3 regions of the Exiguobacterium sp. s101 genome follow, and region 1 is predicted to be linked to each of the others. Evidence: predicted binding sites of a transcription regulator. Region 1 holds the regulator's gene; each other region holds the start of a gene.
The links. Region 1 encodes Rex, which represses fermentation and respiration genes when NADH is low (regulators of the CRP and FNR family bind a similar motif). Its sites were predicted from a motif close to TTGTGAAATATTTCACAA; they were not measured.
Positions count from the first base shown of each region.

Region 2: the regulator Rex is predicted to act here: its motif matches at 2,470-2,487, upstream of adhE (bifunctional acetaldehyde-CoA/alcohol dehydrogenase).
Region 3: the regulator Rex is predicted to act here: its motif matches at 5,418-5,435, upstream of pflB (formate C-acetyltransferase).

Region 1 is NZ_JACSKX010000012.1:90,068-100,640, reverse strand. Features, by position in the region: gene KNO76_RS11175 (coiled-coil domain-containing protein) at 99-1,037, shown strand; gene KNO76_RS11170 (uridine kinase family protein) at 1,201-1,842, shown strand; gene KNO76_RS11165 (sporulation protein) at 1,827-2,609, opposite strand; tRNA gene KNO76_RS11160 (tRNA-Met) at 2,748-2,824, shown strand; tRNA gene KNO76_RS11155 (tRNA-Met) at 2,850-2,926, shown strand; gene tsaE (tRNA (adenosine(37)-N6)-threonylcarbamoyltransferase complex ATPase subunit type 1 TsaE) at 3,031-3,480, shown strand; gene tsaB (tRNA (adenosine(37)-N6)-threonylcarbamoyltransferase complex dimerization subunit type 1 TsaB) at 3,477-4,133, shown strand; gene rimI (ribosomal protein S18-alanine N-acetyltransferase) at 4,126-4,587, shown strand; gene tsaD (tRNA (adenosine(37)-N6)-threonylcarbamoyltransferase complex transferase subunit TsaD) at 4,584-5,606, shown strand; gene KNO76_RS11130 (hypothetical protein) at 5,621-6,187, shown strand; gene KNO76_RS11125 (hypothetical protein) at 6,236-6,643, opposite strand; gene KNO76_RS11120 (ABC-F family ATP-binding cassette domain-containing protein) at 6,640-8,541, opposite strand; gene KNO76_RS11115 (redox-sensing transcriptional repressor Rex) at 8,692-9,348, shown strand; gene KNO76_RS11110 (twin-arginine translocase TatA/TatE family subunit) at 9,381-9,575, shown strand; gene tatC (twin-arginine translocase subunit TatC) at 9,579-10,367, shown strand.
Region 2 is NZ_JACSKX010000001.1:2,614-13,186, reverse strand. Features, by position in the region: gene KNO76_RS00065 (Na+/H+ antiporter family protein) at 1-858, opposite strand, end outside; gene KNO76_RS00060 (YebC/PmpR family DNA-binding transcriptional regulator) at 1,001-1,714, opposite strand; gene KNO76_RS00055 (MarR family winged helix-turn-helix transcriptional regulator) at 1,795-2,241, opposite strand; gene adhE (bifunctional acetaldehyde-CoA/alcohol dehydrogenase) at 2,630-5,221, shown strand; gene KNO76_RS00045 (hypothetical protein) at 5,384-5,755, shown strand; gene KNO76_RS00040 (alpha/beta hydrolase) at 5,841-6,755, shown strand; gene KNO76_RS00035 (DeoR/GlpR family DNA-binding transcription regulator) at 6,891-7,634, shown strand; gene pfkB (1-phosphofructokinase) at 7,631-8,560, shown strand; partial or broken gene KNO76_RS00025 (PTS fructose transporter subunit IIABC) at 8,557-10,467, shown strand.
Region 3 is NZ_JACSKX010000010.1:51,677-62,249, reverse strand. Features, by position in the region: gene rsgA (ribosome small subunit-dependent GTPase A) at 1-869, shown strand, start outside; gene KNO76_RS09735 (Nramp family divalent metal transporter) at 984-2,261, shown strand; gene pflA (pyruvate formate-lyase-activating protein) at 2,310-3,026, opposite strand; gene pflB (formate C-acetyltransferase) at 3,084-5,318, opposite strand; gene KNO76_RS09720 (hypothetical protein) at 5,692-6,114, shown strand; gene KNO76_RS09715 (DEAD/DEAH box helicase) at 6,168-7,334, shown strand; gene KNO76_RS09710 (hypothetical protein) at 7,331-7,975, shown strand; gene KNO76_RS09705 (hypothetical protein) at 8,113-8,685, opposite strand; gene KNO76_RS09700 (hypothetical protein) at 9,110-10,210, opposite strand; gene KNO76_RS09695 (hypothetical protein) at 10,220-10,573, opposite strand, start outside.

The DNA of each region.
Region 1 (10,573 bases):
TTCTTTTTCGTACTAAGTAAGAGAAAGAGGGGATGTTTATAAATCATGAATCTCCTCAGATTGACTCATTCGATAAACAAAATGAGAGGGGAAACATCATGCAGAATCTTCAGGAGACTCAATTAGATTTACAACAGCGTATCGCCGAGCGAGATCGACTTGTTCGTAAGCAAGAGATACTAAACAAACAGCTGAAAGAGCATGAGACGGTGCGGAAAACACTACTCAATACATTCACGAAAGAACAACGGGATGTGTATGACCTTGAAAGCTTCTCGCTCGTCAACACATGGCGAAAGTTACGAGGAACGTTTGATGAACAACGGACGATTGAAATGGAAGAGGCTGCTCGCGCTGAACTGAAATTACGGGAACACGAGGCGATGATTGACGAATTGACGCTCGAACATCGAGATTTACAAGAACAGCTCGAGAGATACGAAGGAATCGACGCTGAGTGGGAGACCTTCTTAGAAACAAAAGAATCTCATCTGGTGAAAGACCCAGCTGTTCGCCGGGACTTACACCATCTCACGAATCAACAAGCCGAAACGAATGAACTTCTCATCGAGTATCGGGAAGCCGTCGTTGCCGGTAAAGCGGCACGGTCGACGATTACAAAAACACTCAAACATCTAGATAGTGCGAAGGGGTGGTCGACGTATGACACGTTCTTCGGGGGTGGCTTGATTGCCACAGCAATGAAACATGAGGCGCTAGATGCTTCCGAACAGACGATGCATGAATTACAATCTGCGTTGGAGCGCTTCTCCCGTGAATTAGCGGACGTGCAAGGGATTGTTCAGGAGTTGCATGTCGATCGAGGTTCACTCATTCAGTTCGCTGATTACTTTTTGGATGATATTTTTTCGGAATGGACGATGCATGGTCGAATCAATGATTCCTTAAATCAAGTGAACGGATTGGATCAGGAAATCAGTCAACTGATTGCTCGTATGACGAGACAAGTGGAACGGTTAGAACAGAAGCTTGACGAGACTGAAGAAAAAAGAAGACAGCTCATCTTGACACGATGAGCTGTTTGTTCATTACAATAGTTTCAGCCGTTTGACCTAAATGAGAACTTTACTCGTGACGAAGAATGGCGTGCAGATGAGCCTGTGAGATGAGAAGATGGATAAGTGGACATGAGATGGTTACATTTCCTTTGTACATCAAGTGTACCGAAGTTGGAGAATCATGGAACAACTGATTGAGGATATTGTACAAAGTGTGAAATCGAATCAACGGACACTGATTGCCATCTCCGGACATGGGGCGGCCGGAAAATCGACGTTGGCAGAAAAATTACGGAAACGACTCGGTGATATCAACCTGCTTCACACAGACCCGTATATTACAGATTCACAGTTGCGGAAACAAACGATTCTCACGTATCAACACGATGGAATGACCCATCAGTATAAGATGACGGCGTGTCATCCGGCCGCGCATCATCTGCTGTCACTCGAGCGAGATGTCCGTATGATTCGGGAAGGGATTGGGTTTTATACGATTGATGTCCCCTATCTAGAGCGGACATGGATTGATCCGGAGAAGCCAATCACGATTATTGAAGGAATGAGTGTCGCATTCCTGGATCTTTCGTCTTTTGACCAATCGATATATCTTTATACGGATGGGGAGACGGAGTTCAAGCGACGTTCGCATCGTGATATTCAGGAACGAGGGATGGAGCTGGACTATTTACACGCTTCACATGTAGAGCGACGTCTGCAATATGAATTGTTCATGCATCCGTATCGCCATCACTTCCAAACCATCGTCAATACGAGTAAGGATGAAATTCAAATTGAAAAAACCGCTCACGAGGAGCGGTGACTGCTTAACGTTTCTTGAATTCCGAGACCGAGCTGTTCTTGTTCGCGCTCGAGTTGCTCCCAAGTGAGGGAGCGATGACGCAATTCGACGTCGGTCGCCATCGATTCGAGCGTCCGTTGGGTCTCGATATTGTCGAGCCAGTAGTAAAGGTCAATCCCGTCTTCATGTAGGCGCCAAAACGATTTGACGACCTCGAACTCATCGGCCCATTCTCCGACCGGCTTGAATCCATACTTTTCAACGAACGGATAAGGGCGTTCTTCCCCGAGCGGGTCGATCACATTTCGGACGAACATCGGCTCAAGACCAGCATGAGCGGTCGCTTCGAGTAAGCGTGTTAACTCAGGCATCGGTTCGATTTCGATGTGTTCCATCACGTCAAACCAGACACGTTTCATATCTTTATCCCATAACGTTGCTTCCACACTATAGGGAGCCCCGGCAGACGAGGGAGCATACATCGTCAACTCGAACGAAAAAGGAATATCCTCTTTATCTCCGGGTCCCAACACGACAGACAGTGGGATTGGTATCTCTTGAATGTCAGATTCTCGATTGAACTCGTTTCCTTCTATAGTGATGTCTTTGAACGTCGTCAAAAAGTTTAGGGTCAATTCTTGCAGTCGGACGACATTGGTCGTCGGGTTAGATACGTGCAAGGTTCCGGTCACTACCTGCTTCGGAATGAGTGCCGCAGGGTCAAACGTGATATCAGCTTCAATCTCCGAAAAGAACCATTTTTTGAATCGGTTTCCCCATTTGGACATGGCGGTCGCGCCCCTTTTCTCTAAATTATATGCTGTTATATCTGTTCCCGATTCCTTTTTTCAAAAAACATGGAGAAAAAGGTTGCTTTTTATAACTGTCTCACTTATTATAGAGGATGTCGAAACAATTCAAACCATCGCGGGGTGGAGCAGTCTGGTAGCTCGTCGGGCTCATAACCCGAAGGTCGTCGGTTCAAATCCGGCCCCCGCAACCAATTTTTATTTAATTTCATATGTCGTCGCGGGGTGGAGCAGTCTGGTAGCTCGTCGGGCTCATAACCCGAAGGTCGTTGGTTCAAATCCAGCCCCCGCAACCAATTTTTAAATGAGATAGCGAAACGATAGCGTTTCGTGTTTTTTTTTGCTTAAAATGAAGTGTACAATGAGTACATAATGAGAAGTGATAAAAGGAGAACCATTCATGTATACATTGATTACGCATTCTGCGGCGGAGACGCAGGCAGTGGCAGAACGTTTGGCCACACTCGTCGAAGCAGGAACGGTCATCACGTTAAACGGTGACCTCGGTGCCGGCAAAACGACGTTCACACAAGGGTTCGCAAAAGGACTCGGAGTCACGCGGAACGTCAACAGTCCCACCTTCACGATTATGAAACAATACAAAGGGCGATTGCCGCTCTATCATATGGATGTCTATCGTCTCGAGAATACGGGGGATGACATCGGGCTTGAGGAATATATCAACGGTGACGGTGTCGCCATCGTGGAGTGGTCGAACTTAATCGAGTCCTCGCTTCCGGAAGAACACTTGGCCATCGCGATTGAACGGGTCAGCGACGAAGAACGGAAACTGACACTCGCTCCGATGGGTGAGCGTTACGTTCAAATCGCCAAGGAGGTGCTCGCATGAAGCAATTGATGATTGATACCGCGACGACACGTTTATCTGTCGCGTTAAGTGAGGCTGGAGAGATTCAAGCCGAAGCGACGGTCATGGTCTCAAAAAATCATGCGGTCACCCTCATGCCGATGATCGAACAGCTTATGGCAGCAGTCAAATGGACACCGAACATGCTTGAGCGCATCGTTGTCACGACAGGACCTGGGTCGTACACGGGAATTCGGATTGGAGTGACGACGGCGAAAACACTCGCTTATACGCTCAATCTTCCGCTCATCGGGGTATCTGCCCTAAAGCTTATGGCAGCGGCCCCAAATACGGACTTGCCGGTCGTCTCGTTGATTGACGCACGCCGTGGCAACGCGTATATCGGATACTATCAGCACAACAAGGCACTGACAGACGATCAGCACGCCTCGGTCGCGGACTGGTTACGATTGAATAGCCAAGGGCGTTTCCTTATCGTCGGAGACGTGGAGCCGTTCCGTGACGTGTTAAGCGAATACGACTATATCGAAGCACCGGCTGCCCATCGATACGGGCGCGCGAGTGATTTGGTCGTATTCAGCGATGAGACGAGCGACGTCCATGCGTTTGAACCAGAGTATTTGCGTCTCGCCGAAGCAGAAGCGAAATGGTTAGAGGGTCAAAACAATGGCTGACGTGAAAATTCGTCGGATGACGTGGCTCGATGTCGAAGAAGTGACAAAAGTCGAGAAAGCGTCGTTCTCTATTCCATGGACAAAAGAAGCGTTCATGAATGAAATGCTCCGAAATGAACAAGCGATTTATTTTGTCGCGGTCCATGACAAACGGGTCGTCGGTTTTGTCGGGGTATGGCAAATCGTCGATGAAGGACATATCACGAACATTGCCGTCTTACCTGAATTTCGGGGGCAAGGGATTGGCAATCAACTGTTAGCGGAACTCGTCACATTCGCCAAGTCGAAAGGACTTGTCGGATTGACGTTAGAAGTCCGTGTGTCAAACGTCGGCGCGCAAAAACTGTATGAACAGTTCGGTTTTATGCAAGCTGGACGGAGAAGGCGCTACTATCAGGATAATAATGAAGACGCCTATATTTATTGGGCGAAGTTAGGAAGTGAATCAGAATGAACACATCACTGATCCTCTCAATCGAGTCGAGCTGTGACGAGACGTCCGTTGCGCTCGTCAAAGACGGAAAGACGTTATTGTCAAACGTCGTCTCTTCTCAAATCGAGAGTCATAAACGATTTGGTGGCGTCGTCCCTGAAGTGGCGTCCCGTCATCATGTCGAGCGTATCACGTATGTCATTGACGACGCGTTAAGCGAAGCAGGCGTGAAGATGGAAGATGTGGACGCGGTCGCAGTCACACAAGGACCGGGTCTCGTCGGTGCCCTTCTCGTCGGCATCAGTGCAGCCAAAGCATTGGCGTTCGCCCATCAAAAACCGCTCATCGGCGTCCATCATATCGCGGGACATATTTACGCGAATGAACTCGTCGAAGAGATGCAATTCCCGCTCGTCTGTCTCGTCGTCTCAGGAGGCCACACGGAACTCGTCTATATGCCAGAACATGGTGTCTTCGAAGTCATCGGTGAGACACGTGATGACGCGGCGGGTGAGGCATACGATAAGGTCGCGCGCACGCTCAGTCTCCCCTATCCGGGTGGACCTGCGATTGACCGCTTGGCTGCGCTCGGGGAAGACACGTATAACTTCCCACGCGTTCGTCTCGAACCAGGTAGCTTTGACTTCAGTTTCAGTGGCTTGAAGTCATCGGTCATCAACGCCGTACACAATGCGGAGCAACGTGGAGAGACGGTCATCCCAGAAAATTTGGCGGCGAGCTTCCAAGCGAGTGTCGTCGAAGTACTCGTCGAGAAAGCGATTCGTGCCGTGAAGGAAAAAGGGGCGAAGCAATTGCTCGTCGCAGGTGGTGTCGCGGCGAACCGTGGCCTCCGCGCAGCACTTCAAGACACAACTGCTGCCGAAGGGATTCAACTCGTCATTCCACCACTTGACCTATGTGGGGACAACGCCGGCATGATTGGGGTTGCGGCACATCACGCGTATGTGCGCGGTAAGCGCGATACACTAGCGATGAATGCGGTTCCTGGGTTATCCTTAGAAGAGAGCATGACAGTCTAGGGGGAAATAGAGACATGACGAAACGCATCATCATCGGAGGACTCATCGTACTACTCGTCGTTGCGACGTTCTTACAAGTACGTGAGATCATCCGCGCTTACAATATCGCCTATCAAGAAGAAATTGTTCCAGAAGAGACACGAGTGAAGTCATTGACTGGAGAAGACACATTGGAGGGCATCGGTCGCGTGACCGGAGAGAATACGCTCATCGAGTCACTATATGGCTACACAAGTGTCGTCGACCAAGAGCCAGAGCGTGTGATCGTCGTCGATCGCAATCTCGGGGTACAGCCAAAAGCGAGCGATGCTTATTATGAAATCGAGCGGGGTCGCGAGGCAACGGAAGAAGAAGCGGCGAAGTTTGATGATTTGATCGAGGAGCTCGACGAACAGCAGCTGTTCGCGCAAGTCATCTCGACACACGAGGCACGCTATGTGACGAATGGCGAAAAGCTGATGACGTTCTATAAGGTGTTCACACGTGACGTCGATACGAACGAGGCTGTCTTCTTTATCGCTGAGGACGGGACGAAGCTCGACTTCCATACGGTAGGATTCCAGCCGTTACGATATTTCTAATATAAAGAGAGGCCGGCGTATGACAACGCTGACCTCTCTTTTTACTGTTTACGCTTTTGGTTGTCGATAATTCTCTCGATGCCATGTGTTGATACGACTCATGATGAACACGAGAAGGGCGAGAATCCACATGAAGAGTGTCTCTTCGTAGAAGTGGGCCCATACCGAGCCTGGCGCATAGAACGTATGAACGGTCACGTCGACCGGCCAGACGACGATGCGAATGAAGAGCGTGCTCATGAGCAATCCACTGAAGAGACTGAGCAAGATCCCTGGCCACGTCTGAATGATGAAGCCGATGACGACAGGCAAAAAGTAAAAGAGAATAGACGGGACGATCGTCGGCTCACCGCGGATGAGTTCAGATACGAACTCGGTCCCGGTCGGCACGATGTAGGCGAGTCCCGTGAGGAACGCTTGAATGAACTCGATTCGCATGGCACGGGTACGCATCATGTATGGAGTTCCTCCCATTCCGCATAAAGTGCGGTGATCGATTCTTTCGCTGCGTCCGATTCGGTCGATAGTTCTTGGGCACGGGCGAAGTCGTTGAAGACGTCCGGCTCACACAGCAACTGTTCGATCTCGTCGAGACGCTTCTCATGTTGCTCGATCGCCAGCTCGATCTCTTCGATGCGCTGTTTGATCCGGCGCTCTTCCCGTTGCTGTTCCTTGTCGGCGCGTTGTTTTTTCACGACGATCTGCTTCGTCTCCTCACGGGCGAGTCGTGCGAGTTCTTCGAGCTCTTCTTTCTTCTCGACGTAGTACGAATAGTCTCCGAGATACTCATCGATGCCGTTCGGCGTGATCTCTAATACACGTGTCGCGAGACGGTCGATGAAGTAGCGGTCATGCGAGACGAAAAGGATCGTGCCCGGATAGTCGAGGAGGGCATTCTCTAAAATCATCTTCGAGTCGAGATCCAAGTGGTTCGTCGGCTCGTCTAAGATGAGGAGGTTCGGTTGCTCGAGCTTCAGCTTGGCCAACGTAAGACGTGCCCGTTCACCACCCGATAGTTCGAGGACACGTTTCGTGACGTCATCGCCGCTGAAGAGGAACTGACCGAGAAGACTCCGCACTTCTTGCTCACGCATGAGCGGCCAGTCGTTCCAAATCTCATCGATGACACGGTTTGTGTCAGACAAGTTTTGTTGCTCCTGATCGTAGTAGCCGATCTCGACGCCGGTCCCGTAACGGATCTCACCCGTGAGGACGGCTTGTTGTTTCGTCAACACTTTGAGTAATGTCGACTTCCCGACCCCGTTCGGACCGACGAGCGCGACGGATTCACCGCGCTGCAGCTGGAAGCGGAGATTTTTGGCGATTGCTTCCTCATACCCGATGGCGAGGTCACTCGCGCTCAATACATCGTTCCCACTCTGGCGTTTGATAGAGAACGAGAGGACAGCACTGCGTTCGTCACCGTCCGGAGCATCGAGACGGTCGACTTTCTCGAGACGCTTCCGTACGCTTTGCGCCCGTTTCGTCGTCGTCGCCCGGGCGATGTTTCGCTGGATGAAGTCCTGCATCTTGGCAATCTCTTCTTGCTGCGACTCGAACTGCTTCTTCTCTTGTTCGTAAAGGGCAGCCTTCTGCTCGAGATACTTCGTATAGTTCCCGACGAAGCGACGGCTCCGATGACGTGACAGCTCATAGACGACCGAAACGACACGGTCGAGGAAGTACCGGTCGTGGGAGACGATGAGGACAGCTCCTTTATAGCCGCCCAAGTACTTCTCGAGCCAGGCGAGCGTCTCGATGTCCAAATGGTTCGTCGGCTCATCCAAGATGAGCAGGTCAGGACTTTGAAGGAGCATCTTCGCCAAGGCGAGACGTGTCCGTTGTCCCCCGGATAGCGTGTCGATGCGACGTTCGAAGTCATCCGGATAGAAGCGCATCCCATGGAGGACCGAGCGGATGGTCGCTTCATACTGGTAACCGCCACGCTCTTTGAACGTATGCTGCTCTTCATCGTAAGAAGAGAGGAGACGTTCGTACGCAGCGGCGTCATTTAGGATTCGTTCGGATCCCATGTCGGCTTCCATGCGACGGAGCGTCTTCTCCTGCTCGATCAAGTCCGTGAAGACGGTGAGCATCTCGTTCCAGATCGTCTCGTCGGATTCGAGCCCTGAGTCTTGGGCGAGATAGCCGATGGTGACGTCTTTTGGCTTCATGATGTCCCCGGAATCATAGTTGTATTCACCAGCGATGACTTTCAAAAGTGTGGACTTACCGGCACCGTTCCGACCGACGAGGGCGACACGTTCACCTTCCTGGATTTCGAGTTTTACGTTTTCTAAAATCGGCTCGACGCCGAAGGATTTGGATAAGTTGTTGACTTGCAGTAGGATCAAGTGAAAAAACCCCTTTCTCTCTATTTAGTATACTGTATTTTTCAGCGATTTTAGGTATATTCGTTGAGTGGTCATGTGAATTCGTTTACAATCAAGGTGTATGAAATTCAGATTCGTTTGTAACGTGTCGTAAAAAGGAGGCTCTTTCCGTTGAGTCAAAACGAACCAAAGATTCCACAAGCGACAGCCAAACGGTTGCCACTATACTATCGATTTATTCAAAGCCTGCATGCGTCAGGGAAACAACGTGTCTCTTCAGCAGAACTGAGTGAGGCGGTCAAGGTCGATTCGGCTACGATTCGCCGTGATTTCTCGTACTTCGGTGCGCTCGGTAAAAAGGGATATGGCTATAACGTGCAGTATCTGTTAGACTTTTTCCGAAAGACACTGAATCAAGACGAGATTACGAATGTCGCCTTGGTCGGGGTCGGTCACCTTGGGACGGCATTCGTCAACTATAACTTCCTTAAAAACAATAACACACATATCGTCGTCGGGTTCGACGCAGACGAGACAAAAGTCGGCACGACGATGTCAGGCGTCCCAATTCATCACGTCGATGAGATGGAACAGATTATGAAGCAAAACAAGATCGACGTCGCCATTTTGACGGTACCTTCTGCCTATGCGCAGCCCGTCGCAGACGACTTGGTGCGATTCGGCATCAAGGGTATCTTGAACTTCACACCGGCACGACTCACTGTACCGGACACCGTTCGCGTCCATCACATCGATTTGTCGATTGAGCTGCAGTCACTCATTTACTTTATGCAACACTATCCAACCGCTGAGGGGGTCCATCAATAATGGAATTACTAGCATCATCACTCGTCGTCGGGATGCCAGGTGGGGTGAGTCTATTTGTCATCGCCATCATCGCACTCATTCTCTTCGGACCGAAGAAATTACCGGAGTTTGGTCGCGCGGCCGGGCAGACGCTTCGTGAGTTCAAAAATGCAACGAACGGCATGATGAACGAGCACGACGAGAACGACAAGAACGACAAGAAAGCTATCGAAAAGAAAGAGCAGTAAGCCATGAATCATCAACCTGATCAAGAGCGGGAACTCACCGATCACTTGACAGAGCTGCGGAGACGACTGATGCTATCTGCATTTGTCGTCTTTGCCTTCTTTTTGATGGCTTTGCCGAGTGTCAAATATGTACTCGCATACTTGCAAGAAGATCTCATCGAACGTGGGCTCGAACTGAACGCCTTTGGGGTCGCGGACCCACTCATGATTTACTTGAACTTGGCGCTCGTCATCGGCCTGATTGCGGCGAGCCCATTCCTACTGTATCAAGTGTGGGCGTTTGTCGCACCCGGTCTGCATCCGAATGAGCGGAAAGGCACGCTTGCCTATATCCCGATCATCTTCGGATTGTTCTTGATTGGTCTTGCGTTCGCCTACTATTGGTTGTTCCCGCTCGTCCTCGATATCTCGACGGACCTCGGGCAAGACCTCGGACTCGAACAACTCATCGGGGCCAATAATTACTTCACGTTCTTGTTGCAGCTGACAATTCCGTTCGGTCTATTATTCCAATTACCGGTCGTGACGATGTTCCTCACCCGGATCGGTGTCGTGACCCCGTACTTCTTATCGAAGATTCGAAAGTACGCGTACTTTGCGCTATTCGTGGTCGCGGCGTTCATCACACCACCGGACTTGACGTCGCACCTCATGGTGTCACTACCGCTCTTCTTCCTATACGAGATCAGCTTATCGATTTCACGTATCACCTATAAAGGGGTGCTGCGCCGGGAGAAAGAAGCGATGGTGCAAGAACAGATGGATTTAATGAAACAGATGAATGAGAAATGAGCATCGTTCCGTAAATGGGATGGTGCTTTTTTGTGTATTACACTCTAGCTCAACAGGACTTTCATGCTGTTCAAACTTTAGACACTTTTAAGTGAAATAGTGAGCATAGTCGTTGAACCTTATATTGTGAAATAGTACACTAAGATCAAGGATTAAGTGTGATGTTTATCACAATGTAAAACGAAACGTATTGTCTAACATAAAAG
Region 2 (10,573 bases), on a different contig from region 1:
CGTGAAGATGTCATCTGCCTCCGACCAAGGGATGAGGCGGAAAATCGAGAGTAACATCAGTCCTGTCACTGCCGAGGCGATCATCGACTCGGTCTGTAATTGAACGATGAGAACGATGAGAACAACGACAAGCGTCATAATCATCTTGAAACCGCCCATTTGACGAACTTCATAGTCAGACGGTCCGAGCGCGATTGTTTCATATGTTCGCGGTTTCCGGTAATGGATGAACGCTGCGATCAATCCGACGACCATACCTAATGCCGGGATTCCCATGATTGAGATGATATTGACGTCGCCGACTGTCAAGCCGTTCGCTTCGACATTCGCAATGAGAATTTCATTCAAATAAATACCGCCAAATCCGACTGGTAACAACATGTATGGTGTCACAAGACCGAAAGTTAAGATTGTCGCTACGAGACGGCGATCTAGTTTCAATTCATTGAATAAGACGAGTAACGGTGGAATCACAATCGGGATAAAGGCGATGTGAATCGGGAGTACGTTCTGTGAGTTGATCGACAATAATAGGAGTAGCGCCAATAAGAACGCTTTGACATAACTCACGCGTTTACCCGACACGTCACGACCCGACATGGCAATCAGTTTTTCGGCCAAGACGTCTGGTAGACCCGTCTTCGACAACCCGACGGCGAATGCGCCGAGGAGTGCGTAACTGAGCGCGATGCTCGCTCCGCCCCCGAGGCCATTGCTAAAGGCGGTCAACGTATCGTTAAATCCAAGTCCTCCAACAAGCCCTCCGACTAGCGCCGCTAATATTAAGGATAATACAATGTGCACTCGATTGATGGCGAGCGCGAATAAGACGATGACTGCAAGTAACACTGCGTTCATATACATCCAACACCTTTCATGTTTCCTTTCTCTTGGTATCACTTTAATATGATAAAGACTTTTTGAAATTTAACATATGATGTGACCCTTGTCAAATCGCTCATGAAAAAAGCGATAACTCGTAAAAGTTATCGCTTGCGTGTTACATATCGACGTTGTGATACACTTGGCGCACATCTTCCAAGTCTTCGAGAACGTCAATTAATTTTTCGAATTGTTCTTTCGATGCGTCATCGAGCGACACTTCGTTCTGTGGAAGCATCGTCAACTCTGCGACGGCAAACTCCTCAACCCCGGCAGCCTTGAATGCGGTCTGAACGGCGTGGAACGCTTCAGGCTCGGCATAGACGATTACCGTCTCGTCTTCTTCGATGACATCACGAACGTCAAGGTCGTGTTCCATCATAAGTTCAAGAACATCATCTGCAGACATTTGGTTGACACCGATGACGGCTGTCGCATCGAACATATAAGCGACCGAACCACTGACGCCCATGTTGCCTCCGTTTTTACCGAAAGCAGCACGAACTTCTGATGCTGTACGGTTCACGTTGTTCGTCAGCGTGTCGACGATGACCATCGCACCATTCGGTCCGAATCCTTCATAACGAAGTTCGTCGAAGTTCTCTTCGTCGCCGCCTTTTGCTTTATCGATTGCACGATCGATGATTGCGCGAGGCACGTTATATGTTTTAGCGCGCTCCACCACAAATTTTAATGACTGGTTCAATTCAGGATCTGGTTCCCCTTGTCGGGCGACCACATAGATTTCGCGACCGAACTTCGCATAAACGCGACTCGTGTTGGCATCTTTAGACGCCTTCTTCTCTTTAATGTTGTTCCATTTACGACCCATTACATGTCATCTCTCTTTCCATTTGTACGTAGATTCATTACAGATTATATAAGAAGTTGGCTGAATTGACGAGTAAAGATTTACTCGTCGCCTTTGTCCATTTTCTCTACAATCTCAGTGAGGGTCTTCAAACTTTCAATCAGCCGGTCTGTCTCATCTTCATTTAAAAATGCGAGGCGCTCTTCGAATAGCGTTCGGAACGAGTCTCTTCGTTCAAGTAAGATTCGCGCACCTTTCTCCGTCAGCTGGTTCCATATCACTCGGCGATCCCGTTCATCGGGTACGCGGGTAATGTAGCCCTCGTTCAACAGTTTCGTGATGAGAGGGGTGACGTTCGGTGGTGCGATGGAGAGTGTCTCGCTAATTCGTCCATTCGTGACTGCCCCCTCGTCTTCAATCAACATTAATAGATGGAAATGAGAAAAGTTCAAGTTTGGAATTTGAGGAAAATCAGATCGACGTAGCAATTTACGACGAATTAAAGGGATTAGTTTGACAAACTGGTCCGCTGCATCTTGTTTCGGCATAATAGATTCACTTCCTAGTTAGGTTCTATGTTCATTATACACGAGTTAGGTGCAGTTGAACCTAAAAACGGGTTGATGTGATGTTTGATACATCTTATAAGAGATAGAACTGACACAATTAATGTAAGCGTTTACATGAATCACTACTCATGTTTTCATGAAAACGCATTCGATTTTACTGAGGGTGTATGTAAAAATCAAGAGCTATCAACAAATGATAAAAAAATATTGTGAAAGAGTTCACATTGTTGTCACCCACAAAACCGGAAAAACATTGTATTCTATGAATGTGAAGGAAAGCACAATCTCTTGAAAACAAGCACCTTATCGTGCTTCCATCAAGTCAATATGTTCATTAAAAGCTCTCACTTATGAGGAGGAACCTAACATGGCAGTTAAAGAAAAAGCAAAAGTGGAAACAACGGCAGAACAAATGGTGGATACGCTCGTAGCGGGCGCACACGCCGCACTCGATACGTTAATGACGTTCGACCAAGAGAAAATTGATCACATCGTACAAGCGATGGCGCTTGCAGGTCTAGAGAAGCACGTCGAACTTGCGAAACTAGCATATACAGAAACAGGTCGCGGTGTCTTTGAAGATAAGATGATCAAAAACATCTTTGCGACAGAATATATTTATAACTCACTTCGTGGAGAGAAAACGGTTGGCGTCCTTGAAGATGACGTTCAAAACGGAATCACATACATCGCAGAGCCGGTCGGCGTCGTTGCAGGTGTCACACCGGTCACGAACCCTACTTCTACTACGATGTTCAAAGCGATCATCGCCATTAAAACACGTAACCCGATTATCTTTGCCTTCCACCCGTCAGCTCAACAATGTTCAAGTGAAGCGGCACGAGTCCTACGTGACGCAGCGGTAGCCGCAGGTGCTCCTGAAAACTTGATTCAATGGGTAGAAGTCCCGTCACTTGATGCGACGAAAGCACTCATGAATCATCCTGGTGTCGCGATGGTCCTTGCTACTGGTGGAGCAGCGATGGTCAAGTCCGCCTACTCGACTGGTAAACCGGCTCTCGGTGTCGGACCTGGTAACGTACCAGCCTATATCGACAAAACAGCAAAAGTGAAACGTGCCATCTCAGACGTTATCCTTTCAAAAACGTTCGACAACGGAATGATCTGTGCGTCTGAACAAGCAATCATCGTCGACCAAGAAGTATACGAAGAAGTGAAAGCGGAAATGACAGCACTCGGTTGCTATTTCTGCTCACCTGAAGAAAAAGCGAAACTTGAAACCCTCGTCATCCGTACGGACACATGCGCAGTCAACCCAGAGATCGTCGGGAAGCCGGCAGCGTGGATTGCAGAAAAAGCAGGTCTCAAAGTCCCAGCTGACACAAAAATCTTGATTGCTGAACTTGAAACAGTTGGCGCGACAGAACTTCTCTCACATGAAAAATTGAGCCCGGTCCTCGGTGCTTATAAAGTTCAATCACGTGAAGAAGGATTTGCGGTTGCTGAAAAAATGCTTGAAATCGGTGGTCTCGGCCATACAGCGGTCATCCACTCAACGGACGACGATGCCATCCTTGATTTCGGTCTTCGTATGAAAGCTTGTCGCATCATCGTCAACTCACCTTCAGCACACGGTGGAATCGGTGACCTTTACAACGAAATGACACCATCCCTCACGCTCGGTTGTGGGTCTTACGGTAAAAACTCCGTCTCTGAAAACGTGACGGCGAAACATCTACTCAACGTGAAAAAGGTGGCGAGACGTCGCGTGAATATGCAATGGTTTAAAGTACCTGAAAAAATCTACTTTGAGAAAAACTCTGTCCAATACCTTCAATCACTCACAACGAAAAAGCGGGCGATGATTGTAACGGATGAAATGATGGTCAAACTCGGATTCGCTGATAAAGTCATCAAAAACTTACCAGCAGGTGTTGAGTACCGTATTTTCGACCAAGTCGAACCAGACCCATCTGTTGAGACGGTCATGAACGGTGCTGAAGCGATGCGTCACTTCCAGCCAGACATGATCATCGCACTCGGTGGTGGATCACCAATGGATGCTGCGAAAGGGATGTGGCTCTTCTATGAACGTCCAGAAGAAAAGTTCTCAAACCTTCGTCAGAAATTCATGGATATTCGCAAACGGACATACAAGTTCCCGACACTCGGTAACAAATCAATGTTCGTCGCTATCCCAACAACTTCTGGTACAGGTTCAGAAGTAACACCGTTTACCGTCATTACAGACAAAAAACGTAATGTGAAATATCCGATTGCTGACTACGCGATCACACCAGACGTCGCCATTGTCGACCCTGAGTTCGTCATGACCGTACCAGCATCAATCACGGCAGATACAGGAATGGACGTGTTGACACACGCCATCGAAGCTTACGTATCAGTCATGGCAAACGACTATACGGACGGACTTGCGCTCCGTTCGATGAAGATGATCTTCGACTACCTACCAAAAGCGTATGAAAACGGTAGCGACGCGGAAGCTCGTCAGAAAGTGCACAACGCGTCAACAATGGCAGGTATGGCGTTCGCGAACGCGTTCCTCGGCATCAACCACTCGATCGCTCACAAAATCGGTGGAGAGTTCCACGTACCGCACGGTCGCACAAACGCGATCCTCATGCCACACGTCATCCGTTACAATGCGACACGCCCATCAAAACTTGCGGCGTTCCCGAAATATGAGTCATTCATCGCTGACGAACGTTACGCAGAAATCGCACGTTACCTCGGTCTTCCGGCTAGCACGACAGCTGAAGGTGTCGAGTCACTCGTCCAAGCGATCATCGAGCTCGGTCAACGCTTGAACATCAAACTTTCGTTCAAGGCGCAAGGTATCAAGAAAGCAGAACTCGATGCGAAGATTGACAAAATGGCGGTCGACGCATTCGAAGACCAATGTACGACGGCGAACCCGAAAATGCCGCTCGTTGAAGAATTGAAAGAAATCATGTACGCAGCATACGAAGGCGTATAAGAATCAATAGTTACGCGTGAGCCCGTTCAACTCGAACGGGCTCTTTATGTGGTCTGAACAGGATATTCAGTTTCTAAAATTATATTTAAATAGATAAAATATTAAATAGTCAGACAATAAATAGCTGTATATAATAATTATTGGCATACTTAGCCAATATCATTGAATGGGAATGGGGACTCTAGAGAAGCGAGTGACGATTTCCTCGAACGATTAATGGTTCAAAGGGAGAAAGTCGATGCAGTCGTCATGCTCGATATTCTTGGGACCGGCGACGGCCCACTATACGTTCGGACGAAAGGGATGAAATCATATCGTATCCTTGAACAGACTCCGTTCGATCAATTAACAGTTCGTTCGATGGGGAGTTCTCCGGGTGATGCTTATGATGAAGAAGGATTACCTTATCTAATGTTGAGTGATTCATTAGAAGGAAGTTGGCAAGTGTTTACGGAGAAGGATACGTTCGAACGCCTGACGGAAGATGGGTTAGCTGATGCGGTCAATTGGTTGCACGTTTGGCTAACGGACTGACCGTATAGATGTCGCTGTCTCATTTGACGGCGACATGTTTTTTTTGGATGTCAGTTTCGGGTATGATAGTAATGGAGGCGATACGATGAAACAAGAGATGACGATTACGACAGCATATGGAACGATTGCAGGAACTTTTCTTTCGCATGAGGAGCCTCGGGCGACCATCGTCATGTTGAGCGGGAGTGGACCGAGTGACCGTGATGGTAACATGGGGGGTGTCGGTTTTAATACGTATGCCAAATTGGGAGAAGCATTGTACGACCACGGTTACAATGTGTTCCGATACGATAAACAAGGAATCGGGAAGTCCGATGGGGATTTTAATAAAGTCGGCTTACATGATTTGATTAACGATGCGATTCTTGTCGTGCGCACCATTCGACAACTAGCCGATGTGAATCGATTGTATCTACTCGGTCATAGTGAAGGGGCCGTTCTTGCTCCTGCCGTTCAGCTTGAGACGAAAGCCGATGGATTGATTTTACTGTCTGGGTTCCATGAATCGTCAAAGCAGATGTTTTTGTACCAAGCAGACGCGCTGGCTAAAGACATCGAGCGGATGAAGGGCATAAAAGGTCTCTTCTATCGGTTGACGGGCGTTGCCAAAAAAGTCAGACAGCGACAGGACGACTTGCTCGAGCGGTCTTTACGGACGAACGTCTCGTCTTTCAAATATCGTGGGCAAGTCGTTAATGCGAAATGGATTCGAGAACATGCATCTTATGACGTCCGTGAGCGGTTAGAGCATGTGACCGTCCCGGTGCTTGCGATTACAGGGGGACGTGATGTTCAAGTCCCACCAGAACACGTCCATATGATTCAAACGAAAGGGGAGGTCACCCCATCGATTATCGATGATATGAATCATCTCCTCGTGACACGTGAGTCACTCCATTCGCTTCTCACGCTGCATAAAGAATATCGAGAAGCAATCGATGCGCCGATTCATCCAAAACTTGTTCAAGAGTTGGATGAATGGTTAAAAAAACAGTCATGAACACAAAAAACGGTCATTTATTGACCGTTTTTTGTGTTATAATTGTGACAAGTTGAATGAATGTGGATGTTTTTGAATGATTTTAGTTGTTTTCATAATGGAAACGCTTTATATTAGACGTATGGAGGGAACAAGATGTTAACGAAACAACGACATCAGTTGATTTTGCAACGCTTATCTGAACAAAAGGTCGTCAAATTGAAAGAACTGGTTGATTTGACCGATTCGTCCGAGTCGACAATCCGTCGAGATTTGACGGACCTCGAAGAGGAAGGATATTTGGCAAGGGTTCACGGCGGAGCAACACTCATTGCGACTCCAGATGAAGAACCGACGTTTGAAGAGAAGCGAGATCGGTTCGTCGATGAAAAAGTTGCGATTGCACGGAAGGCCGCGACATTCATCGAAGACGGGATGTCGATCTATTTAGATGCCGGTACAACCACTCAGGCGATGGTTCCATTTTTAGAAGGGAAGAAAATCGTCGTCGTCACAAACAGTCTACCGATTGCGAATGAATTATTTGATCTTGATATTAAGACGTTTGTGATTGGCGGAGAATTAAAACGTTCCACCCAAGCGCTTGTCGGGTATAACGCACGCGAGAGCATGATGAATTATCGAGTCGACCTCGCCTTTCTCGGAATGAATGGGATCGACCTTGAGGCAGGTTACACGACCCCAGACCCAGAAGAAGCGCTTGTCAAAAAAACGGCAATCGAATTGGCACAAACGTCCTTCGTACTCGCTGACGCATCGAAAATCGGGAAACGGACGTTCAGCCGAGTTGCGACGTTAGATGCCGCACAATTGATCACATCAAGCGATGAGTCAATGAGTTCCATCCAAACAATCACAAAGGTGGTGAATGCGAAATGATTTATACGTTAACACTCAACCCTTCTATTGATTACTACGTAACATTACCTGAAGTACATCTAGGAGAAGTGAACCGAATCGAAGAGACGACAGAGCGAGCAGGCGGGAAAGGCATTAACGTCTCAATCGTTCTCCGGGAATATGCGCAAGAAACGAAGGCACTTGGTTTCATCGGGGGGACGACAGGTGACTTCATTAAAAAGTCACTCGTCGATCACGGTGTACACACCGATTTCGTAGAGGTGAATGGAAGCACCCGGATCAATGTCAAGATTCGGGCGAAAGAAGAAACGGAACTGAATGCGAGCGGACCGAACATCACAGAGCGCGAGCTCGAACTGTTGACGGAAAAGTTCGATCAAGTTCAAGAAGGCGATATCGTCGTCCTTGCGGGTAGTATTCCAAGTAACCTACCAGACTCGCTATATCGGACGATTGCCAAATCGATTCGCGAAAAAGGGGCTGACTTTGTCGTTGATACGACGAAAGAAGCCATGCTCGAAGTGCTCGCCCTCGAACCACTCATGATCAAACCGAACCACCATGAATTAGGTGAATTGTTTGATACCGAAATTGAAACATTCGAGGAAGCTCTTCCTTATGCGGAACAACTCGTCAAACGTGGGGCGAAAAATGTCATCATCTCCTTTGCGGGAGACGGGGCGCTACTCGTTAACAAGGACGGAGCTGTCACAGCAAACACACCGACAGGGAAGCTCGTAAACTCGGTCGGTGCAGGAGACTCGCTCGTCGCCGGATTTGTCGCGAATGTGAAAGAAAAAGGCGAACAAGAAGCATTTCGATATGCGGTCACGACAGGAAGCGCATCTGCCTATACGTTCGGTCTATGTTCGAAACAAGAGATCGATCGCTTGATCGATCAAGTACAACTCACACCACTTAAACGAATGGAGGAAACAACATGAAAATCACGGACTTGCTCCAACGCGACACGATTCAATTGAATCTAAGCGCGAGTTCTAAGCGTGAGGTCATCGAAGAACTTGTCGATGTCCTCGACCGCGCCGGTAAACTATCGGACCGCAACGGTTATCGCGATGCGATCCTAAAACGTGAAAGCGAGAGCACGACTGGGCTCGGTGAAGGCATTGCCATCCCGCACGCGAAAACGAGTGCCGTCAAAACGCCAGCGATCGCGTTCGGTCGCTCGGAAGGTGTCGACTACGAAGCGTTAGACGGACAACCGAGCCGCCTCTTCTTCATGATTGCGGCAGGCGAAAACGCCAATAATGAACACCTTGAAACACTCTCTAAACTTTCAGTTTACTTGATGGACCCTGCATTCCAGGAACGGCTCTATGCGGCTACTTCTGAAAACGATGTCATTCGTGCAATCGAAGAAAAAGAAGCAGCAGAAGAGAAGCCAGAGGTCGTAAAAACGACAAACACGGATGCACCGTTCATTTTGGCGGTCACGGCTTGTCCGACCGGTATCGCCCATACGTATATGGCAGCAGATAGCTTGAAGCAAAAAGCGGAAGCGATGGGCGTCGACATCAAAGTCGAAACGAACGGGTCAACTGGCGTGAAGAACGAGCTCACACGAGCAGATATCGACCGGGCGACAGCGATCATCGTTGCAGCGGACAAGGCTGTTGAAATGGATCGCTTCGCTGGTAAACGAGTCATTGAAGTTCCTGTTGCACAAGGGATTCGAAAGCCTGAAGAACTCATCAATCGCGCGGTGAAACAAGATGCACCGGTATATGAAGCTTCGAAATCGTCAGGTGGAGCTTCGAAAGAGCAACGTACAGGCGTCTATAAGCACTTGATGAGCGGGGTATCTGCGATGCTTCCACTCGTTGTCGCAGGCGGACTCTTGATTGCCATCAGCTTCTTCTGGGGCATCAACTCCGCTAACCCGGATGACCCGTCTTACAATGAATTTGCAGCACAGTTGATGACGATCGGTGGAGCTGCATTCGGCTTCCTCGTTCCGATTCTCGCCGGTTTCATCGCGATGTCGATTGCCGATCGCCCAGGTCTCGCACCAGGTCTCGTGGCAGGGGTACTCGCAAGTCAAGGGAACGCAGGATTCCTCGGTGGTCTCATCGCTGGTTTCTTGGCAGGTTATGTCGTCCTCTTCTTGAAAAAAGCACTCGCAAAATTGCCTGCTTCACTTGAAGGAATCAAACCAGTCCTCTTGTATCCGTTACTCGGTTCTTTTATCTCAGGTATGGTCATGTTGCTCGTCGTCAATGAACCGATTGCAGCACTCATGACATGGTTGATGGATACGTTGAACAGCATGAGTGGCGCGAACGCCATCCTTTTAGGAGTCATCGTCGGTGGGATGATGGCAGTCGATATGGGTGGTCCGATCAACAAGACAGCGTAAGTCTTCGGTACGGCAGCACTTACAGCGGGTAACCAAGAAGTCATGGCAGCGGTCATGGCTGGAGGGATGGTACCACCACTCCTCGTCGCACTCGCATCAACAGTCTTCGCTCGTCAAAAGTTCTCGAAACAAGAGCGCGAAGCAGGAAAGACCGCTTATATCATGGGAGCTTCGTTTATCACGGAAGCGGCGATCCCATTCGCAGCTGCGGACCCGATTCGCGTTCTTCCATCAGCGATTCTCGGTTCTGCCATCGCAGGCGGATTGTCCGCATTCTTTACAATTCAATTGCCGGCGCCACACGGTGGAATCTTCGTCTTCCCACTTCTTGAAGGAGCTGGAAACGTCGCGGTGAGTATGGGTCTTTATGCTCTTGCCATCTTGGTAGGTGCAGTGGTCGGAGCATTGCTCCTCTCGTTCTTGAAAAAACCGTTAACAACGGCTACACCGGTTCAGTCAAAAGAAGTTGCATAATTAGTGAATAGACACTGCCTCAATAGAGGTAGCGTCTATTTTTTTACGGTAGGTGATCGAATAGAATTCACATAATTCGAGATTGTATGTTGGGGATTTGTGGTAA
Region 3 (10,573 bases), on a different contig from region 1:
GAAAATTTCGACATGCAGCGACGAGCGAACGGGATTACCCGGTCATCGGCGATTATGTCATGATTCAAGTTCGCGAACATGGTCAAGGTACGATTCACCATCTCCTTGAGCGTCGGACCGTTCTATCACGAGCGGCTGCCGGCAACGAGACACGTGAACAACTGATCTGCGCGAACGTCGACTACGTCTTGATTACGATGGCGTGTGGACACGACTTCAACATCCGCCGACTAGAGCGCTATACGTTAGCCGCTTGGGACACAGGCGCCATTCCAATCATCGTCCTGACGAAGATCGACCAAGTCGACTCCGTCGACACATTGCTTGAAGACATTCAAGTGAGCGCACCCGGGATTCAAGTATTCCCCGTCAGTGCCGTGACGGGAGAAGGTGTGGCTGAACTTCGTCACGCGTTACCGAGCGAGAGCACGATTGCATTCGTCGGTTCGTCCGGAGTCGGAAAGTCCACACTGACGAACGCCCTCGCCCACGAGGCACTCGCCGTCACACAAACCGTTCGGGCACAAGACGAGCGTGGGAAGCATACGACGACACACCGCGAACTCTTCCGAATCGATGATTTATACGTCATCGATACACCGGGGATGCGAGAATTCGGACTATGGGAAGGAAGCGAGCATCTCGAGGACACGTTCCGTGATATCGAAGCGCTTGCCGAGACGTGTCGTTTCCGCGACTGTTCACATCAGAAAGAACCGGGCTGCGCCGTCCAAGAGGCGCTTACGAACGGTACGGTAGATGCGAAACGTTACGCGAGTTACCTCAAACTCGAACGAGAACTTCTCTATATGGAGAAGAAACAGGCAGAACATGCACGAGTGTTAGAAAAGAAAAAGCACCGGTCATAAAGATTAAGAACTGTGAGCTTCTCATAGTTCTTTTTTATACGATTTGACAAGCTATTTCACCAGGCGTAAAATTGCCTTGTACTTAAAAAGTTTCCTTAGGTAAACAAATTAACCATCAGGCAAAAGAAAGAAGGATATGTCATGTTGAACGAAGTCGAATCGCCTCGAACACATCACTCGATATCTCAAAAAATGAAAACACTCCTCCCATTTCTAGGTCCGGCTTTTGTCGCTTCGATTGCTTATATTGACCCCGGAAACTATGCGACCAATATTGCCGCAGGTTCTCAGTTTGGTTACTTGCTTCTATGGGTGATTTTAATTGCAAACATCATGGCCGGTTTGATTCAAACGTTATCTGCCAAAATCGGAATCGCGACCGGAAAAAATTTACCTGAGATTTGTCGAGATCGCTTCTCTCGGAAAACTGCCATCTTTTTATGGATTCAAGCCGAGTTGATGATTATGGCAACTGATTTAGCCGAGTTTGTCGGTGCCGCCCTCGGAATCTACCTGGTGTTTGACGTAACACTGATTCAAGCCGCACTCCTCGCAGCGGTCGGTTCCTTTGCGATTTTAGAAGTGCAACGACGTGGCTACCGACCTCTCGAAACGGTTATAACAGGTATGCTACTCGTTGTCGCTCTTGCATTCGCCATTCAAACGTTCAGTGCTCAACCTGAAATGAAGCCTCTTTTATCCGGTCTCTTAATTCCTCGTTTCGATGGCACTGAGAGTATTTTACTGGCTGCCGGAATATTAGGTGCAACCGTGATGCCGCATGCCATTTACTTACACTCTGCGTTGACGCAACGACGGATCATCGGAAAAGATACGGTGGCACGAAAGCGAATTATGAAATTCGAACGAATCGATGTGATGATTGCAATGATTTTTGCTGGTGCGATCAATGCGAGCATGTTAATTATCGCTGCTGCTGTCTTTTATAAGAACGGTATAATCGTAAATGACTTGGAGATTGCCCACCAGCAGTTCGATTCCTTTTTAGGTTCACCGATTGCTATGCTGTTCGGGATTGGATTAATGGTCGCTGGACTATCAAGCGCATCTGTCGGTACGTTGGCTGGAGATGTCGTTATGCAAGGTTATATTCAAAAGCATATCCCGATTTACGTGCGTCGTCTAATTACGATGACCCCACCGCTCTTACTCATTTTGTCTGGCGTCAATTTGTCAAACGCTCTCGTTTGGAGTCAAGTCGTTCTTTCGTTCGGCATCGCGTTTGCCCTCGTCCCCTTACTTCTCTTTACGAGCAACAAGCAATTGATGGGCGGACTGGTGAATCACCGCTTCACAACATGGATCGGTTGGGGAATTACAGCGATTGTCATCGCATTAAATCTCTTTTTGATTCTCCAAACTTTTGTCTAATCTCTAAATCAATAAAACAAGCGCAGGCCGATGTGGCCTGCGCTTATTTTATACAGTTCCCTGCAAAATCCCTTCCGCCCACTCGACTTCATCTGATGTCGGAGGTTTCGTTCCTTTAAGCGGATAATCTAATCCAAGCGCCTCCCATTTGTAGACGCCCATTTCATGATACGGCAAGATTTCGACTTTCTCGACATGGTCTAGCTTCTGAATGAACGCGGCGGTGCGACGAAGCGCACCTTCTTCAAGCGTCCACCCAGGAACGAGGACGTGGCGAATCCACATTTTTGTTCCGCGCTCGGAAAGATGTTCGGCAAGCGCGAGCGTGTTGGCATTGCTACGACCCGTTAGCTTTTTACACATATCGTCATCGATATGCTTGATATCGAGCAAGACAAGATCGGTATGATCTAAAATCGCATCCAAATTAGGAGGACGGAGCGCACCGGACGTATCGAGCGTCGTATGGAGCCCGTGCTTTTTCGCTTCACGTAGTAGCGCCTCTAAAAATTCGGGTTGCGCGAGTGGATCGCCACCAGAGATGGTGATGCCACCATTCGATGCTTCCATGAACGGACGGTAGCTGAGCGCCTCTTGAATGACGTCTTCAGCCGAGCGGTGATTATTCTTTTTGAAATCCCACGTGTCCGCATTATGGCAATACAGGCAACGTAACGCACAACCTTGTAAAAAGACGATGAAGCGAATACCAGGGCCGTCAACTGTTCCGAATGATTCGACCGAGTGTACATATCCCATTGTCATCGAAATGACCTCCTAACGAATGAGCGACCTTCCTAACGAAGGCCGCTAAGCCTTTATTTACAACGAACCGTGGAACGTACGGTTGATTACATCAATCTGTTGCTCACGCGTCAATTTGATGAAGTTGACTGCATATCCAGATACGCGGATTGTGAGCTGTGGATACTCTTCTGGATGTTCCATCGCATCAAGGAGTGTTTCACGGTTGAAGACGTTGACGTTCAAATGATGTCCCTTATGCTCTCCACTCATATAACCGTCGAGAAGTGCCGCCAAGTTGAGTTCACGTGCGATTTCTTCTTTTCCGAGTGCTTTCGGTACGATTGAGAACGTGTACGAGATTCCATCCTGTGCGTGCTCAAACGGAAGTTTCGCGACTGATGAAAGTGATGCAGCCGCACCTTTAGTATCTCGTCCATGCATTGGGTTTGCTCCAGGAGCAAACGGTTCACCAGCACGACGACCGTCTGGCGTGTTCCCAGTTTTCTTACCGTAGACGACGTTTGATGTGATCGTGAGTACCGATTGTGTGTGAAGCGCGTCACGGTACGTTTTATGTTTCCGTACTTTTTCCATGAATGACTCGACGAGTTCGACAGCGATCGCATCGACACGGTCATCATTGTTTCCGAATTTCGGGAAGTCTTCTTCTGTTTCGAAGTCGATGATGATTCCTTCTTCGTTACGGACCGGTTTAACGTTCGCGTATTTGATTGCCGAGAGACTGTCGGCCGTTACCGAGAGACCAGCGATTCCACAAGCCATCGTCCGTAAGATTTCTGGATCGTGAAGCGCCATTTCGATTCGTTCATATGCATATTTGTCATGCATGAAGTGAATGACGTTGAGTGTGTTGACGTATAGTTCTGCCAACCAGTCGAGTGTACGGTCGAAATCGGCATATACTTTTTCGTACGTGAGTACATCTTCTGTGTTCATTTCCCAAACCGGGGCAATTTGAGCGCCGTTCTTCTCATCGCGTCCGCCGTTCATGCTATAAAGAAGGGCTTTTGCCATGTTGGCACGCGCACCGAAGAACTGCATTTGTTTCCCGATCTTCATCGGTGATACACAACATGCGATGCCGTAGTCGTCGCCGAATTGTGGCATCATCAAATCATCGTTTTCGTATTGAATGGCCGACGTTTCAATCGACATTTTCGCACAGTATTGTTTAAACCCTTCTGGAAGTTTCGTTGACCAAAGGACAGTCAAGTTCGGTTCCGGAGCTGGTCCAAGGTTTGTGAGTGAATGCAAGAATCGGAACGAGCTCTTCGTGACGTTCGAGCGACCATCTTCACTCATCCCACCGATTGATTCTGTTACCCATGTTGGGTCACCTGAGAATAATTCGTTATAGTCCGGCGTCCGTAAGAATTTGACGATCCGAAGCTTCATGATGAAGTGGTCGACGATTTCTTGGACATCTGATTCCGTCAAACGACCAGACTCGATATCACGCTCTGCGTACACATCAAGGAACGTGGAGACGCGACCGAGTGACATCGCCGCACCATTTTGTTCTTTGATGGCTGCGAGATAGGCCAAGTACACCCATTGATACGCTTCTTGCGTGTTTTCCGCAGGACGACCAAGGTCAAACCCATAAGCCGATCCGAGTTGCTTGAGCTCTTGGAGGGCACGAAGTTGTTCATTCAGCTCTTCCCGCTCGCGGATGTCCGATTCAGATAAGAATCCGCCGCGTTTTGCCAAATCTTTTTTACGTTCTGCCATCAAGAAGTCAATCCCATAGAGAGCGACGCGACGATAGTCCCCGATGATGCGTCCACGACCGTAAGCATCCGGAAGACCTGTGATGATTCCCGACTTACGAGCGGCCCGCATCTCAGGCGTATAGGCATCGAAGACACCTTGGTTATGTGTTTTACGGATTTCTGAGTAAATTTTTGTGATTTCTTCATCTGGTTCGAAACCATATGATTCGAGTGCGGCATCAACCATACGAATACCGCCATTCGGGTGAATCGAACGTTTGAACGGTTCATCCGTTTGAACGCCGACAACTTTTTCTAACTCTTTGTTTAAGTAGCCTGGTCCATGCGACACAATCGTCGATGGTGTGTGTTGATCGACGTCCCAGACGCCTCCACGTTCACGTTCTTCTTTTGTAAGTTCCATCACACGATTCCACAGAACGTTCGTCGCTTCTGTCGGACCTGCTAAGAACGTATCGTTCCCTGTGTATTCATGACGGTTCAAACGGATAAACTCACTGACGTTTACTTCATTCGTCCATTGACCAGGTACAAAACCTGACCATGCGGATTTGATTTCGGTTGCCATGTTGATTCACTCCTCATTCTCGAAAGTAACTGCCTGCTATCTATACTTGAAGTGTACGTGAAAACGTGAACAATATGTTTTACATTATTGTGAAACTTGTAACAATCTTATGAACGTGATAAAACAGCCGTTTTTGAAAGCGTTTTACAAACTGTTATATTCCTTACTTCATAAAGTTTGAAACAGATGAATCCCTGTTAGATAGGGTTTCAATTTCATCTGTACTATTTTGATTGTTCTGTGACTAACTATACAGTTTTTAGAGTGATTTAACTCACATCACTCGGTTAGAACTTGAATTTTCGTGTCGTATCAGACACAATGAAGGCAGAACATTGTATAAGAGGAAGGGGTTCTACTTATGACGTACGAACCATTAACAACAAACAATACCTTTCAAGTCGGCGATCGTATCTCATTGAAGGTCGACGAGGCAGGTGAAAAGCGTGACGGATTTATCACAGAATTTGAAGATGGAGGGTTCTGGATTCGCTTTGACGATGACATCGAAAATGAAGATTTTATCGATTATCGCGACCAACTACTCGCTGCACTTGAGTCGCGTCCAATGAATGTCATCACGACACACCCGGAACTGAAGCCGTTCGAGCAAATGACGACCGAGTTACAGTATCGTGTCTATCAAGGATTCACGATTGAACAAGTTAAATTGACAGAAAAAGGTGCGGATGCCCACATCCAACTCATTGAGGACGGTCAAACGTTTACACAGACGTTACGTTCTACAATGGAAGATGATCAGGAGCATGTTCGCTATATTTGACGAGGGAGCGCTTTCGCTTCCTTTGTTTTTGCCTAAAGATAAGGAGACCGATTATGAATTTTACAAAACCTTTTATTAACGAAACGTGGGAACGGATGGGCTTTAACGAGCCGATGCCGGTCCAAAAAGAAGCGTTTCCCCTACTATTAGATGGAAAAGACGTGACAATCGAAGCACCGACGGGAACGGGTAAGACGCTCGCCTATTTACTTCCCGCGATTGAAAAGATTGATCCGTCGAACGATCGTATCCAAGTCGTCATCGTCGCCCCGACTCGTGAACTTGTCATGCAGATTCAACAAGTCGCACAGCGCTTCACTGAAAAAGGCGACGTCCGCATCGGTTCATTCATCGGCGGTGTCGAATTGAAACGCCAAATCGACCGGATCAAGAAAAAGCCGCATTTGATTGTCGGGACACCGGGTCGTCTCGTCGAGTTGATTGACAAGAAAAAACTGAAGCTTCACGAGACACATACCGTTATTTTAGATGAAGCCGACCAAATCATCGACAGCGGTTTGACAGAGGCCGCAGAACGAATCATCAAGCATACTGCGCATGAGCGTCAGCTTGCACTCGTCTCGGCAACACTCACCGATTCACTCAAAGAGTGGTCATCACCATTCATGAACGAGCCGGCTCATATCAAAATCGAACGTGCTGTCAGCGATCAAGTGACATACGGCTATCTGTTGACGACGCGTCGCTACAAACCGGAACTCCTTCGTCGTCTTTCACACGTCGATGGCGTGAAGGCACTCGCCTTCATCAACAACCGTTCGTTCTTGCCACCTCTTCGAGGAGAATTAGAGAAGTTGAAAGTGAACTATCGGATGCTCGACAGCTTGAAAGGAAAACGTGAACGCGTCGAGACGCTCCGTGAATTCCGTAAAGGGGAATACCCGCTCCTCATCACGACCGGCCTCGCGGCACGCGGCCTCGATATTGAGGATGTGACACATGTCGTCCATTTCGACTTACCGGAATCAATCGACGACTTCATTCACCGTTCAGGCCGTACCGCTCGCGGTAGCGCAGCCGGAACCGTCCTTTCCCTTGTGACGACAGACGATCTCCCACACTTGAAATCATTCGCACGTCAGCTCGGTGTCGAGTTAAAAGAACTTGAGATTTATCGTGGCGACGTGATTGAGAAACGGATTGAGGAGAAGCCTCCTGTCGTCAAACGTCCTGAGAACAAGCGAGGACCGCGCCGATGAAAAAAGACCGGAAAGTAATTCCCTTCCCTTTGCTCGTCGAAGAGTCCGAATTGCTTGCCGAACTGAAAAAGTTATATGAGCAAGCGGCTCTTGCGCGAAGCACACAGTGGACGAACTATATTCAAGAGATCGCGTCGGAAGGGACTTGGCATTTAAAAGACGCTGAGCTCTTCCGTGACCTCTTCATCGACTGGGCCGTCTTCTTTGAGACGGACGAGGACGGTATGACGCCCCACGGTCGCTATTTGACTGACCATAAGGGCGACATGTCACCTGCCCTCTATCACGCACTCCGTGGACTTGCTGTCCCGCGTTGCAGCATTTTTGAAGTGACCGAAGACGGTCAGTTAAAAGACTGGGAGTCAAAAGAGACATATGCTGTTCAGTTACCGGAAGAACGTGAGACCGGCGACCTCGTCCTCGGGAAGTTACTCGATATCCGAGGCAGCTGGCGCTTCGGTTCGGCGTTCCTCGCCTTACCCGCGAAAATGTCTGGTAATGTTGTCGATCTATATATCGACTTTACGGATGAAGTCGGTCCCGGTGCCTTTTTGGAGCAGTTCCCAGAGTTCTGTGCGGAACTGATCGACTTGTTACTTGATTTAGAAGAAGGCGTCATCATCCCGAAACCGACTAAATAAAGGGGCCAGATTTGTATGCAATCATCGCCTCACTATACTTATGGGTGCAAGTTCAGTATTCCAACACTAATACAAAGAGCGGGTATGCCAAGACCCGCTCAGATTTTATGAGACTCCGAAATCAATCGGGGTCTGTTTTATTTCCCAAAGGCTGCTGAACATGATCCAATCACAGATGAAACACCGAAGAAATCTAGCAAGGCTTCGCGCGCATCTGGTCCTGCATCTTTAGCGGCGAGTCGGACAGCTTGTTTAAGTGACGCTGTCTTACTTAATTTATCCTCTCGTGACATCTTATAGTATGGTTTGATTGCTTTAACAAACTTAGTGGCGCCACCGACAGATTTCAAGGCAGACTTAATTTTGAGGATTTTAGCTGGAGTAAAATTGACGACGATTGCAGTTCCGACGGCCCCTACACAACCTGCAATTGAACCTATACTAGCCATTCGAACATCCGATAAACCTTGTCCCTCTTCTAAACCGAGCGGGAAACTCACTTCATTCTCAAGGTATGTTTTAATGGCTTCCTCGCCTTGCATAATCACTTCATCCGGCATATTCTCGATTGCAGTTAGGATCTCAATTAACTGTAAATCCTGCTCATTCAAACCATCAGCAGCGTTAGCTGAACCTACTGGTATGAGTGAGGCAGACAAAACAAGTACCATTGCCATCATAACTGATACAATTTTTGATTTTATGGACAATTTATCTCTCCTCCTTCGTTTTCACTCCAAATTTAAGCACTGCAGCGATCAGAAAAATCGCAATGGTTATAACCGCTTTACTATTCTCAGACAATCCATCCACAAAAAAGTGTATAACGGTAATGGCTGCGAGGAGTAGGATGTAAATCCACTCTTTAGTCGAATTTTTCATATATATGACCTCCCATTCACTCGCAAAATTAACATACTAAAATTTGGAATGTAAGCCCGGAAAAGATGTTCTAAGGAGTAAGACATATGTCTATATTTAGAAATGTAAAAAATAAAAAAGCGGACAAACTTGTCCGCTAGAATGTTGATGAGGCATCCTCCCCGTTATAGCAGTGAAGAAACGTTATCGTAGCGGTCATCACTAGTAATGACGCTGACTCACGCTTCGGATGGACCCCATCTTTGCATATTTTTATCTGACATATACGTCAATCTGTTTGAGCATGTCACGCGCTTCTTCATTTTCAGGCGTGATTGCCGCGCTTGAGATTTGTCTCCCATCCTCGTATACATCGATAACGACACCGTCCTTCGCTTGGCGCGTTTGGTACAGGCGACCATTTACGTAAGAGGCATGATCCACCGAGTCGAGAACTATCCGAGTCGTTTGTTTCCCGGTGTTCAAGTCGATGACGACTTCCTCGCCGCCTTCATTTAATGCGATCAGGTTGTGGCCTGACACTGTATGATCCCAAAAGCCTTGGCCTTCAACCAATTGAACAACTTTCCCCATTTTTGTATCGTAAGCGAATAGTCCTGGCATCGCGTCCTCAACATGGATGTCCTCTTCCCCTTCTCGGATGACTTCGTGAGAACTAACACTGACTGGAACGTATCGTGTTTCTGTCAGCCGAGTATCTACATCAGTAGCATAAAATCGATTCGTATGCATGACACCGGTGATAAATCCTTTGTCCATACTCAATTCTTTGACGGTCACATCATTCATCGTCTGGTTGAACGTGGCGAGCATCGTTTTTGTTACCTCGCCATATCCGTCCCGATAGATCAAATTTAACTGGCCGTCCTTAATAAAGATACCTGCCCACCACCCTGTCATGATCTCATAAATTTGACGTTCCTCGGCATCGAACGTATAAGTCGATAGCTCTTTTCCTTCTACTTGTTCAAATACGATGAGCTCTTTCATTCCATCCTGACCGACCCCGATATATCCCTCTTCTGTTTGAATCGATTGGGCATATGTCATTCCGTTCATTTGTCGATGAACCGGGCGTTCTCCCTCATTTAAACGTTCATGATATCGTAGCGCCTCAGCAATATAATTCAAATTTGACGTGATGCGACTCTCATCAGTCGTCACTTCAAACCGCTCTTCTACACTGTCCTCTATGCTATAACTGATCTCAACCACTGCGTCTGTCCAAACAGATGGATTCGAATTGATGTCTAACGCCCATTCTGCTTTCGTTTCCGTCGCATCAACAGCAAACGTCCCAAGTCCAATCACGATGACCGCACCAAGAGCGGCCACATTCCACATTCGTTTCATTTTCTCACCTCAAACATTCAGTTTCGTCTGTAAAGATCGTCCGCCTAACCAAATCGTCACACCTGCCCATGCTATCAACACCACACCGACATATACAATCGTCTCATCATAAATCAGGTAATTATCCAAAAACGCGTAGCCTAAAATCGGAATAGTTAAGATGACAACTAGAATCGATAAGCTAAGTACCGGTGACCACAACGTCCGTTGCCAGAAACTTCGTTCAATCAACACAAATGCGAAGATGAAGAGCACAGCGATCGTGATCATCAATTGATGAATGACAAAATTAACGAGTGAAGAAGGATACATCATAGACAGTATTGCCTGGTACGATAGTGCTTGTTCAAATGACCCTTGCAT